2 regions of the Chryseobacterium sp. P1-3 genome follow, and region 2 is predicted to be linked to the other one. Evidence: riboswitches for the same ligand, from Rfam matches in the RefSeq annotation. Region 2 holds a riboswitch; the other holds the start of a gene.
The links. A riboswitch is a leader RNA that binds a small molecule or an ion and turns the genes downstream of it on or off. The one in region 2 is predicted to bind S-adenosylmethionine.
Positions count from the first base shown of each region.

Region 1: linked by a shared signal. The riboswitch ahead of HX13_RS15855 (TonB-dependent receptor plug domain-containing protein) and the one ahead of HX13_RS26285 (alpha/beta fold hydrolase) in region 2 are both predicted to bind S-adenosylmethionine.

Region 1 covers NZ_JPEQ01000010.1:342,922-350,336, forward strand. Annotated here, with positions in the region: gene HX13_RS15850 (alpha-amylase family glycosyl hydrolase) at 1-1,003, shown strand, start outside; gene HX13_RS24580 (T9SS type A sorting domain-containing protein) at 1,020-1,163, shown strand; SAM riboswitch class I at 1,258-1,362, shown strand; gene HX13_RS15855 (TonB-dependent receptor plug domain-containing protein) at 1,475-3,874, shown strand; gene HX13_RS25660 (amino acid permease) at 3,882-4,328, shown strand; gene HX13_RS15860 (APC family permease) at 4,366-5,211, shown strand; gene prfA (peptide chain release factor 1) at 5,326-6,411, shown strand; gene HX13_RS15870 (hypothetical protein) at 6,495-7,172, shown strand; gene HX13_RS15875 (prolyl oligopeptidase family serine peptidase) at 7,252-7,415, shown strand, end outside.
Region 2 covers NZ_JPEQ01000005.1:220,136-227,550, forward strand. Annotated here, with positions in the region: gene HX13_RS07970 (MGH1-like glycoside hydrolase domain-containing protein) at 1-1,740, opposite strand, end outside; SAM riboswitch class I at 1,928-2,035, shown strand; gene HX13_RS26285 (alpha/beta fold hydrolase) at 2,093-2,977, shown strand; gene HX13_RS26290 (ACT domain-containing protein) at 3,063-4,574, shown strand; gene HX13_RS07985 (O-succinylhomoserine sulfhydrylase) at 4,703-5,863, shown strand; gene HX13_RS07990 (homocysteine S-methyltransferase family protein) at 5,941-6,951, shown strand; gene HX13_RS23835 (hypothetical protein) at 7,054-7,359, shown strand; gene HX13_RS07995 (fatty acid desaturase family protein) at 7,292-7,415, shown strand, end outside.

The DNA.
Region 1 (7,415 bases), on a different contig from region 2:
TCAACAGGACAGAGTGGATATTATGAAACATTATGCAGATAAACAATGGGCTATTGATCCTAATTCTTACATGATATTTGAACATCTGGGAACGGATGCCGAAGAACAGCAATGGGCCAATTACAGAGTGGCGGAAGGCAAGGGCGTTCTCCTTTGGAATAAACAGACGGAGCCTTACAATCAAAATACGATGGGCTATAAGGAAAACAGCAACTATGACAGGATGAATCATGCATTGCATGGATTTACCAATATGCATGCTGTAGGCTATGGAGAAAGCCATGATGAAGAAAGGCTGATGTTTAAAAACCTTACCTATGGAGCTGTCAATGGAAGCTATAATGTTAAAAACCTGAATACGGCTCTTGAGAGAATGAAAACTTTTGGAGCTGCATTTTTTACCATTCCGGGCCCGAAAATGATCTGGCAGTTCGGAGAGCTGGGGTATGAGTTTAGTATTAACAGATGTACCAATGGTACCATCAGTACTGGATGCAGAACCGATGAAAAACCTGTTGCTTTTGCTTTAGGGTATGATACAGATATGAACAGAAAGGCGGTATATGACACCTGGGCAAAAATCATTAATCTCAGAAATACCAACGGGATCTTTACAACAAAAACATACAGTATAGAATCAAATAACCTGGCGAATGATCCTGATGGCCTCATTACAAGAATATACCTTTATGACAATACCATCAATGGAATGAAAAATGTAGTGGTTCTGGCTAACTTTACAACTTCCGGGCAAAATGTAGTTCCATATTTTCCGTATACAGGTCAATGGCAGAACCTTATGGATAATTCGGTTTTGAATATTGCCTCAACCACCGCTCCGATAGCATTACTTCCGGGTGAATTCAGGATCTTCGGAAATTATGCAGGAGCTCTGTCAACCGATGATATAAACGCATCCCACAAATTATCTCTTCAAATAGCAGATAATCCGGTAAAAAAGTGGTGTTGCAAAACTCATTTACAGCAAAGCCAGAAATGGTGAAATAACCATTTCTGATATGAACGGAAAGAGAATCGGATCTTTTAAATTATTGAATGAAAGCGGAACCCATGAATTGAAAGTCCATTATCCGGCCGGGACCTATTTTATTCATCTGAAGTCGGATACAGGGATAGCCATTCAGAAAATGATCATAAGATAAACAGAAATCAGCATTATATAAAAATAAAAGGTAAATGAGCACACCTGCACATTTACCTTTTGCATATTAGAAAAAATAGTCTACTTTTGCAGTAGATTTATCAAGAAAGGTGGAGGGATTTGGCCCAATGAAACCTTAGCAACCGACATGATTCCAGAAGTGTAAAGGTGCTAATTCCAACCCGAGGGGAAGATAAGTGAAGTCAATATTCTGATGTGAATTCCATTTCTTGATGTCTTGTATATCTGCGGGGTCGAACCGCAGGAATATTTTTTAATTGCAAGAACAAATGAAAAAAATTAAGTATAGCAGTGTTACTGTTGGGAACTATTATCGTTACAGCCCAGGAACAGGAAAAAGGAAAACAAATCGAGGATATTATTATTGTCGGAAACAGGAATGCCAAAAGAACAAAATTGGAAACACCCGTTCCGGTAGATGTCATCAATATTGAAAAAATACAGAAGGCCTCTCCCCAGGTTACTGTTCAGGATCTTCTGAATTATGTAATTCCATCATTCAATTCTGTAAGGCAGTCGGCATCGGACGGGACGGAACATATTGATCCTGTTACCTTAAGGGGAATGGGGCCTGACCAGGTGCTGGTACTGGTTAATGGAAAAAGAAGGCATACGACTTCTTTAGTGAATTACCAGAATACCGTAGGGAACGGTTCCGTAGGAACAGATCTGAGCACGGTTCCGGTGATCGCCATAGACAGGATAGAAGTCTTAAGAGACGGTGCCGCAGCACAATATGGTTCAGATGCTATTGCGGGGGTTATCAATATTATTCTTAAAAAGAATCAAGGCGCTACAGCGAGCATTACTTATGGGCTCAGCGGTAGAAATGATGGGGATACCTATCAGGCAGGAGCAAATTATGGCGCCTCTTTAGGAAAAAAAGACGGCTATATCAATCTGTCATTACAGGTAAGCCACAGAGGGAAAACAACAAGAACTCAAAATCATGATCTGGATATTTTCGGAGATAATTTTGCATACCCGTTTGCAGATGATCCGGATGCAGCCAGAGCAGCAGATGATGAGGAAATAAGAAAAAGAGGGTTAACCCGCGATGATTTCAATTTTCAGATCGGAGATGCCCAGATCAGGCAGGGACAGCTTTTTTTTAATTCAGAATATCCTTTTAATGAAAACTTTAAACTTTATTCCTTCGGAGGGTTCAGTATCAAAGAAGGAAAAGGTTTTGGTTTCAGAAGACTTCCCAGTGAAACATTCAATGTGGTTTCTTCAATCTATCCAAACGGCTTCCAGGCAACCCTCGGATCCCATGTGTATGATGTTTCTTATGCAGTAGGTGCAAAATATACAATCAATAATTGGTTGATTGATCTTAGCAATACCTTTGGCAGCAATACCTTTAATTATAACGTAAGCAATACCAATAATGCTTCACTGGGAGCAAAATCCCCAACCCGTTTTTATGCAGGAGCACATAGTTTTCTGCAAAATACGGTTAACCTGGATGTTTCTAAAAGTCTGAACAGGTTTAATATTGCATTTGGTGGTGAATTCAGGTTTGAACAATACCAGATCAAAGAAGGGGACGAAGCATCTTACACCCAGTACGATATCAATGGAAATATTGCAACTCAGGGATCAACTGTAATAGGAGCAGGTGGCTCCCAGTCTTTTATAGGATTCTCACCTCAGAATGCCTTGAAAAAAGACAGACATTCCACGGCTGTATATGCTGATGTATCATATGATCTGGATAAAAAGCTTAATATTGATGTGGCAGCACGATTTGAAAATTATTCCGACTTTGGCAATACCCTGAACGGAAAATTGGCTGTACGATATGAATTTGTTCCGGATTATGCAGTAAGAGCGGCCGTAGGAACCGGCTTCAGGGCGCCTTCTCTTCAGCAGCAGTATTTTAACAACTCTTATGCAGATATCTCGACTTCCGGGGCAGGAATTGTGACGAAAGGAATTTTCAGGAATGACAGTGATGCAGCCAGGATTTTAGGATTTGATAAACTAAAACAGGAAACATCAGTCAATGCCAGTGCAGGATTTACCCTGAAACCATTAAACAGACTGTTCATTACAATAGACGGATATTGGATTAAAGTCAAAGACAGAATTGTGATTACCAGTAATATTACAGATCCCAGACTGGCAGATTATGGCGTAGAAAGTGGAAGGTTTTTCACAAATGCGGTTGATACGGAAACCCAAGGGGTAGACGTGGTTATCTCCTATGATTGGAAGTTAGCAGGTGGAAACTTAAACATTAATCTGGCAGGAAACTATACGGAGACAAAAATTACAGATTTCCATTTTCCGGAAAACTTGGGAACTCCCCAAAATGAATTCTTTGGTCCGGACCAGATCAATATTATAGAATCTTTGTCACCCAAAACCAAAGCATCCTTAGGGTTGAACTATGGAATAGGAAAATTCAATTTTCTCGTAAGAAATACCTATTTTGGCAAAGTCATAAGAGACGGCTATCCGTTTGGAGGTGTTCAGGAATTTTCACCCAAAATCGTGACAGATCTTAGTGTGGGATATGATATTACAAAAAACATCAACTTTACCATTGGAGCTAATAATGTATTTGATGTCTTTTCAGATCGCCAGATATATGAAAACTCATATTATGGAGTGTTCAAATATGCGCCGGTTCAGATGGGGACTCTGGGAAGCTATTTCTTTGGAAGACTAAATTTTAATTTTTAATTATCAGATGAGCACAGCTTCACATCAGATCGGCTGGAAAACAGCCGCCGCCATTGTAGTTTCCAATATGATCGGAACCGGGATTTTTACCACGCTGGGGTTTCAGCTATCCGATATCACCAATACCTACAGCATATTCCTGTTATGGATAATAGGTGGGATTCTGGCTTTGTTCGGAGCCTTTTGCTATGCAGAATTGGGATCCCATTTTAAAGGGAATGGCGGCGACTTTATTTACCTTAAAGAAACATATCATCCTTTATTTGGTTATCTTATAAGCTGGATTTCTTTGATTATCGGATTCTCTTCCCCTGTTGCGTTAGCCGCATTGGCCATGTCTAAATATCTCTCTGTATTTGATTATACTTTTGGAAACGGTTTTGCAATGATGGCCATTTTTCTGGTTGCCACTACTTTATCATTCAGCTTAAAAAACGTCGAGCCGTTTTCATAACTTTTTCACTTTTATTAAAATAGCCTTTATTATCATACTGGTTATAGTAGGAGTTGGTCTTTCAGGATCTCCGCAAATAGGGAACAGCCTGAATTTCAGTAATAGCTGGCAGAAGGAGATTATGCTTCCTGCTTTTGCCACCTCTCTGGTTTTTGTGACTTACTCCTATACCGGCTGGAACTCGGCCTCCTATATTGCCGGAGAAATAAAGGAGGTTCAAAAAAACCTTCCCAAATCACTGATTATAGGAACTGTTTTTGTAACGTTGAGTTATTTGCTGGTTAATTACATTATGCTGAAACATGCTCCGGTAACCCAGCTGGCAGGAAAAGAGGATGTCATGGGAGAAGCTGCCATTAATATGCTGGGGATCAGTTTTGGGAAAATAGTAAATATTTTTATTGCATTACAGCTGATAGCCACCATCAGCGGTTATTTATGGGTGGGATCGAGACTGACTCAGGCCTTTGCCAGAGATACACACATATGGAAACCGCTTTCTAAGGGAAATAAAAAAGGAATTCCGGTGAGGGCAATCTTTGCCCACGCTGTAATTGCTGCCATTATTATTCTGACAGGAAGCTTTAAAGAAATCTTTGTGTATACCGCTTTTATTCTTCAATTATTTGCAAGCCTGGCAATTTCCACGGTATATTTCCTTAAAAAGGAAGACCGTACAATATTCAAATCCAATGTTTTTTATATTTTTCCGACTGTTTTTTTGCTGTTCAGTGTTTATATCCTTTATTTCACCTTTATCCATAACCCCAAAGAGAGTATGATAGGATTAGGAATAATAGCGGTGGGGATTATTCTGTATGTCATTGACAGAAGACTCTCAGGAAGCAAGAAAGACGAAGGGAATGCCCCTGAAGAAAATTAAGTAAAGGGTAAATCTGCTTTTTGCCGTTTCCTCTAGTGTTCAAAAATTTATGCTCATTTGGGATTTTAATTTTGAATTAATAATCCGTATCTTTGCACCCACAAAATTTCTACAATGTCGAAATCATTAATTCCAAAATTAGAAGCTATAAAACAAAGATATAATGAGGTTGCAGACCTTATTATACAGCCTGATGTCATTTCAGATCAAAAAAGATATTCTTCTTTGAACAAAGAATATAGTGACTTAGGGAAAATTGTTAGGGTGTACGATCAGTACAAAGGAGCTTTGGATTCTATTGCAGAATCTGATGAAATTATTGCTGATGGTTCAGATAGAGACTTGGTAGATCTTGCTAAAGAAGAAAAATTAGAAGCACAATCCAGAATTCCGGGATTGGAAGAAGAACTTAAAGTATTGTTGATTCCTAAAGATCCTGCAGATGATAAAAACGTTATCGTGGAATTACGTGCGGGAACAGGAGGTGATGAAGCTGCAATTTTTGTAGAAGATATCTACAGGATGTATACCATGTACTTTAAAGCAAAAGGATGGAGACATGAAGTGACAGATTCCAACGAAGCTGCAAAAGGTTACAAGGAACTGATCATGAAGGTAGAAGGAGAAGGGGTGTACGGAATCATGAAATTTGAATCAGGTGTACACCGTGTACAGCGTGTGCCGGAAACTGAATCCCAGGGAAGGGTACATACCTCTGCCATTACGGTTGCGGTTTTACCTGAAGCTGAAGAAGTAGACGTAGAAATCAATCCTGCTGATATTGAAATGCAGACTTCCCGTTCAGGAGGTGCCGGTGGTCAGAACGTAAACAAGGTTGAAACTAAAGTTCAGCTGACACACAAGCCTTCAGGGCTGGTAGTAGTTTGTCAGCAGGCCCGTTCCCAGCTGGCTAACCGCGAATTGGCAATGGAAATGCTTCGTGCCAAATTATATGATATCAAATTGCAGGAAGTACAGGGAGATATTGCTGCTCAAAGAAAAACAATGGTTTCTACGGGAGACCGTTCTGCAAAAATCAAAACGTACAATTATCCGCAGGGAAGGGTAACAGATCATAGAATCAACAAATCCATGTATAATCTGGATGCATACATGAACGGAGACATTTCTGAAATGATAGATGCGGTAATTATGGCGGAAAATGCAGAGAAAATGAAGGGCGAAGAAGAAAACTACTAAAAGTTTTAAAATACAATATAGCCTCTGAATTTTCGGAGGCTTTTCTTTTTAGATTACTTAATTAAAATCTTAAATATTAAACTATGAAAAACTACAAAATTATTTTGTTTCTGTTGTTGGCTATGGCAGGACAACATCTTTCGGCTCAGACAGAGGTAAAAAAACCTGCGGAAGCATTTGAAATGTTCTTTGGCACCTTTGTGAACAACGATGAAACAGCGCTGGGTAAACTTAATGACTACCTGAGACCTACAGTAGAAGGGCAGAATGCTTATCAGGTTAATTTTAAAGAAACTTCAGAAGAAATGCTGAAAACCAGTGTGGATAACTTCCTGGCGGCTTTTCCTAAAGCAACAGCTTCAGCGTGTAAAAAGGAAGCAGAAGATTATTTCAGAGAAATGCTCAATAATTTCAAACAGGGAAAACTGACGATTAAGAATGTAAAAGTAGTTCCGAACGAATATGTTGAAAATGAGAAAATTGCTGAGGTCACTTATTCCGTAAGCTTTAAAGTTCCTTCAAAATTAACTTCCGGGCCTACAGGAGATACCAAAAAAGTAAAGCCTGAGGTGCTTAAGCAGTATCTGACCCAGGCTGCCCAGGAGTTTAAAAATGCAGATAAAACAGTAACTACCGATCAGCAGTTTAGTTTATATGAACTGAAAGAAGGCGGGAAAATATACTATTGGAACGGAAGTCCTGATGAGATTGTTTCCAACCTTACCGATTTTTACTTCGACAGTTTCGGATCAAAAGAATAATACAATAACTAAAGCTTCGGATTTCCGGGGCTTTTTTTTATGTCACATACTTTATGTATTTTTGAGAAAACCGTTTACTATGAATTTTAAACCGATGTTATTAACGGCTGGAGTTCTTTTTTCAGCATCTTTTTATTCTCAGAAAATGAATTATCCTAAAGCATTAAAAGGAAATCAGACAGATACTTATTTCGGAACCACAGTATCCGACCCGTACAGGGATTTGGAAAACGATTCCGAAGC
Region 2 (7,415 bases):
TTTAATAGCCATATCTTCATACACCTGGTAATACTGGGCAAGTTCCATGGCAATCCTCATCATATTGAGGGCATACATAGCCATCCAGCTGGTACCGTCTGCCTGTTCGAGGTGTTGCCCGTCCTTTAAAACCATATTTCTGTCAAAAGCTCCGATATTATCGAGGCCAAGGAAACCGCCACCAAAAATATTCTTACCGTTCTTGTCCTTCCTGTTCACCCACCAGGTGAAATTTAAAAGAAGTTTTTGGAAGACCTTTTCAAGAAATAGCAGATCAGGATTTCCATTATTCTTTTCATCTATTTTAAAAACCCGGAAACATGACCAGGCATGTACAGGAGGATTTACATCACTCATATTCCATTCATAGGCAGGAAGCTGTCCGTTGGGATGCATATACCATTCTTTGGTAAGAAGTAAAAGCTGTCCTTTTGCAAACTCAGCATCAATAATGGAAAAAGGAACACAATGAAAGGCGAGATCCCAGGTTGCGTACCAGGGATATTCCCACTTATCAGGCATAGATATAATATCCTTATTGTGAAGATGGTTCCACTCTGTATTTCTTACATATTCGTTGAAGTTTCGGGGGGCTTCAAAATTAGGATCACCTTTCAGCCACTTTCCAATATTATAATGATAGAATTGCTTATTCCAGAGAAGACCTGCAAAAGCTTGTCTCTGAACGTTCTTTTCATCTTCATCAGTGGTTTCATTTTGAATCTCACTGTAAAACTCTTCCGCTTCGGCAATTCTGGTGTTGAAAATTTCATCAAAATCTTTAAAAGGCTCGTCAACTCCGTCAGGGCAAAACCTGAAATCGAATGTTCCGGACTGTCCTGCACCAATCATTTCATCAATCAGAAAAGCAGCTTTGGTACCTCTTTTCTCAGGATTTATCGTATTGCCCTGATGAATAATAAAATCATTGATTCCATCTTTATAATAGGTGTTTTCTGTTTTAGGGGCACCATATAGTTTTGGAGTATTGGTTTCATTATCACAAAATACACTTTGTGCATTCAAATTTCGGGAATAGATCTTTTTGATTGAAATACTGTCATGATTAACATTGATACATCCGTCGTGAGAAGCATTCATTTCTGCTTTATAAGTGTTGTAACCCCATTTCCAGTTATTCCTGAACCAGGCTGTAGGAGCCATAACAATGGGAGCATCAGATTGGCTTCTGTTGTAAACTGTAACCCTGGCCAGAATGTCATTATGATCGGCCTTACAATACTCAATGAAAATGTCAAAATATTCATTATTATCAAAAATTCCCGTATCGAATAGTTCATATTCAGGTTCCTTTTTACTGCGTCTTCCGTTTTCAGTAAGGAGATCATCATAAGGAAATGCATTGATAGGGTATTTATACACCATTTTCATATAGCTATGCGTAGGTGTATTATCCAGGTAATAAAAAATTTCTTTGATATCCTCCCCATGGTTACCCTGGGGATTGCTCAATCCAAAGAAACGTTCTTTGACCATTTTGTCTTTCTTATTCCAGAATGAAAAGGCAAAACATAAAAGTTGTTTTGTATCAGAAATTCCGGCAATACCTTCTTCTCCCCACCGGTATGCATAGCTTTCCGCATTATTATGATTGGTATAATTCCAGGCATTTCCGTTGGGACTATAATCTTCCCGTACATTTCCCCATTGCCGGTTGCTTACATAAGGTCCCCAGTTTTTCCAATTGGTATCTTGTAATCTTTCTTTTTCGGCAGTCATATATCATCATTTTCCATACGAAGTTAGTTTTTTTGGAAAATAATTCCAATTCTTTTCATCTGAAGAATTATTAATATGCACTTGGAATACTTGTATTTAAGGCATTTTTTAAATATTAAATTATTTTTTTTTTGAAATTCAAAGAAAAGAATTACCTTTGCACCATTCGTTCATTCAAATATTGAAAATGTTATCAAGAAAGGTTGAGGGATTAGACCCTATGAAACCTTAGCAACCCTTTGTGAAAGCAAAGAAGGTGCTACGTTCTACCAAAACTATTTTGGACAGATAACTTACTGAAGTTCTTTCAGCCATTTCCTGTGGCATTTTCAATTGTATTAAAATAATAGAATTGAAAACAGAACTAAACTATATTAATCTTTCGTATCAAACCAATTCCAATAAGGAATATAATATCCCGTTGAGTTATGAGCTTTTCGGGAAAGACCTGTTTACTGCCCCCATTATTTTGATTAACCATGCCCTTACCGGAAATTCCAATGTTTCAGGAGAAAAAGGATGGTGGAAGCAATTGATCGGAGAAAATCAGGTGATAGATACCCAAAAATACACTGTTCTGTGTTTTAATATTCCCGGAAACGGTTACGATCATTTTTTAATTGAAAATTATGAAGATTTCACTCCTTCAGATATCGCCGGTATATTTCTGAAAGGGCTGGAAGCACTGCATATCAAAAACGTGTATGCCATTATTGGAGGCTCCTTAGGAGGAGGAATTGCCTGGGAGATGCTTGCCAAGCAACCCGAACTGGCCGAAATTTTTATTCCCATAGCCTGCGATCACAGAACCCACGACTGGCTCCATGCACAATGTCTGGTTCAGAAATTTTTATTGAATGATAAAGATGAGCCATTACAAAAAGCAAGAATTCATGCCATGTTGTGTTACAGAACTCCACAATCACTTAACGACAGATTTCAAAATAAATACAATCAGGAAAAAGAAAGGTTAGAATCAGAAGACTGGCTTATTTATCATGGTAATGCTTTAAACGAAAGATTTAGTTTAAAAGCCTATAAACTGATGAATCATTTACTGATGAATATTAATACTGATGAATCAGCATTGGAGAAAATACAAGCACGAATGCACATGATCTCCGTTGATACCGATCTATTCTTTCCCGCTTCTGAAATACGGATGTGTTTTGAAAATCTAAAAAGGAAAAAAAAAGAATATTTCTTATCACGAGATCCAATCTGTACATGGGCATGATGCCTTCCTAATGGAATATCAACAATTAAACAATATCATAAAAAACATTTTATAGTAATGAAAAATGCTAACGAAATAAAATTTTTTGAAGAACAGATCAATCATCAAATTTGAAGGAGAAGATTTTTTAGGCGAAATTGGAATTGACGGACGAATTTTTAAAGCGCTGACCCTGGCGCGCATCAGTGTAGGCGTAATTTCTCAGCAGGCCATAGAAAACGGAATTTCCATATTAGTACATGAAAATGATGCAGAGAAAGCTGTAACGTGCCTTATTGATGAATTTGAAGAAGAAAGAAAATCAGGTAAAGTATCCCAGATATATAGTATTAATAATGTTTCTGTTATTGGTTTTGTAGCAGAAGACTTCAATAAAGTATTTGCCGAACTGGCCAGAAATAACGTTTTTCCGTTGCTTTTAAATCAAGTGGCCGGTGAAAATAGAGTAAATATCGTTGTTACATCATCGCAGGATGAGAAAACTAAAAATATTATAGAATCCGAAATTTTCAAAAAACCGAAAACTGTTCATCTGGCAATCATTGGACATGGAAACGTTGGAAAAACACTCATAGAACAGGTGCTGGAATCTTCGGATGAAATTAAAAAACGTAAAAATATAGACCTTAAGGTAGTGGCTGTAGCCAATTCAAAGAAAATAGCTTTCAATAAAAAAGGGTTTGATACCCAATGGAATGATGAGGTGCTGGCGGCAGAAAAACCTTCCAATATTGAAGAGCTGATCAGTTTCTCAAAAGAAAATCAGTTGGAAAATCTCATTGTTGTAGATAACACGGCAAGCAAGGACTTTGTTAAAAATTATCATGCATTGGCGGAAAATGGTTTCGACCTGGTTTCTTCCAATAAAATTTTCAATACACTTCCTATTGAAGAATACCGTAAACTAAGATATACGTTGAACAAAAATAACAGACGTTATTTGTACGAGACTAATGTTGGAGCTGGTTTGCCATTAATTGATACGATTAAATTATTGCACCTTTCAGGAGAAAATATCACAAGGATCAAAGGAGTATTTTCAGGAACACTAAGTTATGTTTTTAATAATTTCTCTTTGAGAGATGATAAATTCTCAACCATCATTAACGAAGCTCTGGAAAAAGGCTACACCGAACCGGATCCAAGAGAAGATCTGTCCGGAAACGACGTAGCCAGAAAATTATTGATTTTAGCAAGAGAACTGGACCTGATCAATGAGTTTGAAGATATCCATATTCAAAACCTTGTTCCGGAAAACTTACTTTCCGTTTCAAAATCAGAATTTCTTTCGAGACTTGGAGAACTGGATGAAGAATATCAGAAGATCAAAGAAAATCAAGAGCCCGGCCATGTATTGAGGTATGTTGGTGATTTACATGGAGACTTGCAGAAAGACAAAGGAGAACTGGATGTGCAGCTGATTTCTGTTCCGGCAACTTCAGCATTGGGACAGCTAAAAGGTTCAGACTCCATTTTTGAGATTTATACAGAAAGCTATGGAGAAAATCCTATCGTGATTATGGGAGCCGGAGCGGGAGCACAGGTAACAGCAAGAGGCGTATTCGGAGATATTTTGAGAGTAAGTGAAACAAAATAAAAACTAATGTAAAAATCTGGCAATATAACAGTGTACCAATGATGGTTATTACCGTTCTGGGCAAAATGAAGAATCTCATTGTTATATTGTTAGACTGCTACATTGGTAAATTGACAAATTAAAACTATATGGAAAATTTTGAAACATCAGCAATAAGAACACAAACGGAGCGAACACAGTTTGATGAACATTCTACTCCGCTATATCTTACATCCAGCTTTATTTTTCAGGATGCTGAAGATATGAGAGCGAGTTTTGCAGAAGAAAAACCTAAAAACCTCTACAGCCGTTTTTCTAATCCGAACGTAACAGAATTTACAGAGAAGATCGCAAAAATGGAAGGAGCAGAAACCGGATATGCATTTGCAACAGGAATGGCTGCTATTTATTCAACATTTGCCGCATTGTTAAGCGCAGGAGATCATATCGTAAGCTGTCAGTCGGTATTCGGTTCTACCCATACATTGTTTACGAAGTATTTTCCGAAATGGAATATCGAAACAACCTATTTCAAAGCCGAAGATGCAGAAAACGTTGAAAAACTGATTAAACCCAATACAAAAGTCCTATACCTCGAAACCCCTACCAATCCGGCCATTGAAATCCTGGATCTGGAATTTTTCGGGAAAATTGCAAAGAAACATAATCTTATTTTTATTGTAGATAACTGTTTTGCAACTCCTTATCTTCAGCAGCCCGTTAAATATGGTGCGGATGTTGTTGTACATTCTGCGACGAAGCTGATTGACGGACAGGGAAGAGTGCTAGGAGGCATAGCAGTAGGAAAAGCGGAACTGATCAGGGAAATTTATCTCTTTGCAAGAAATACCGGGCCTGCATTATCACCTTTCAATGCATGGGTTTTATCAAAGAGCCTGGAAACATTGGCGATCCGTGTGGAGAAACACTGTGAAAATGCATTGAAAGTAGCAGAATTTCTGGAAAGCCACCCCAATGTAGAACTGGTAAAATATCCGTTCCTGAAATCTCACCCGAGCTACGAGATAGCTAAGAAACAAATGAAGCTTGGAGGTAATATTGTCGCTTTTGAAATTAAAGGAGGGATAGAAGGCGGAAGAAACTTTCTTAATAAGATAAAAATGTGCTCGCTTTCTGCAAACCTCGGGGATACAAGAACAATCGTCACTCATCCGGCATCTACAACACACTCGAAACTGACTGATGAAGAAAGAAACGAAGTAGGAATTACAGCAGGCCTGGTGCGTTGTTCAGTTGGTTTAGAGAATATAGATGATATTATCGCAGACTTAAAACAGGCATTAGATTAATCAGACAGAGAGCCCCGAAGGGGCGATTTAACACAAAACAGGACGCAGTCCTGCCATTCTCATCAAAACAAGAGACTATGACCAATATAGAATCACTAAACAAAGCCCTTAATGAACGTATCCTCGTCCTCGATGGGGCAATGGGTACCATGCTTCAGCGGTACAAGTTCGAGGAAGAAGATTACCGTGGTGAACGCTTCAAAGATTGGAAATATCCGGTGAAAGGAAATAATGACCTGCTTTCCCTGACACAGCCTCAGGCTATAGAAGAAGTTCATAAAAAATACCTGGAGGCCGGTGCCGATATCATTGAAACCAATACATTCTCAGGAACTACGATTGCCATGGCAGATTATCACATGGAAGAACTCGTTTATGAGCTGAACTATGAATCCGCAAAGATTGCCAGAAAAGCCTGTGATGAATATACAGCAAAAAATCCTGATAAACCAAGATTCGTAGCAGGATCTATCGGACCTACCAACAGAACGGCAAGCTTAAGTCCTGATGTTAACGATCCGGGATACAGAGCTATTACTTTTGAAGAATTGCGGGTAGCATACAAACAGCAGTGTGAAGCTCTGTTAGATGGCGGCTCTGACATCCTTTTGGTAGAAACCATCTTTGATACACTCAATGCTAAAGCAGCTTTATTTGCGATCGATGAGCTACAGGAAGAAAGAGGAATTGAAATTCCTATCATGGTTTCAGGAACAATAACCGATGCCTCAGGAAGAACATTGAGCGGACAGACAGCAGAAGCCTTTCTCATTTCGGTTTCCCATCTGAACTTATTAAGTGTGGGATTCAATTGTGCATTGGGAGCAGATCAATTAACACCTTACCTGGAAACACTAGCCCACAATTCAGAATTCTATGTTTCAGCCTATCCCAATGCAGGCTTGCCCAATGCATTCGGGAAATATGATGAAACACCGGAAGATATGGCAAGGCAGATTAAAGAATATGTAGAAAAAGGTTTGATCAATATTATCGGAGGATGCTGCGGAACAACTCCCGAACATATAAAAGCAATTGCTGATCTGGTAGAAAAATATGAGCCGAGAAAATTGAGGAAATTAGTATGATTTAATAGATTTTTTTTAATTAAAATCAAAGATGTAGGCTGGCTTATAAATATTAATTTTAAATAAACCACAAAATTTAATGTAATGGAAAAGCCGATTTACTTGAAAGATCCAGAAGATGCTAAACTGTTTAATGAATTAAGAAAGAAAGTGAACCAACGTGTAGAAGCCATTCCTGAAAACAGGGATATTTATATTCAGATCAAAGCAGTTATTCTGCCGTTGAGTTATGTTGGGTTATATTTATTGGCTGTTTTAAATGCAGAAAAGCATTGGCTTTATATATTGAGTTTTATTCTGATGGGAATCTTTCTGGTCCTGATTTATTTGAATCTAATTCATGAAGCAGCTCATAATAACATCTATAAAAAGCAAAAAACTGAACTGGCTGGTCTTACACATCTTTGACTTCGTAGGGGCCAATTCCTACATCTGGAAAAAAAGGCATATTGTAAGTCACCATG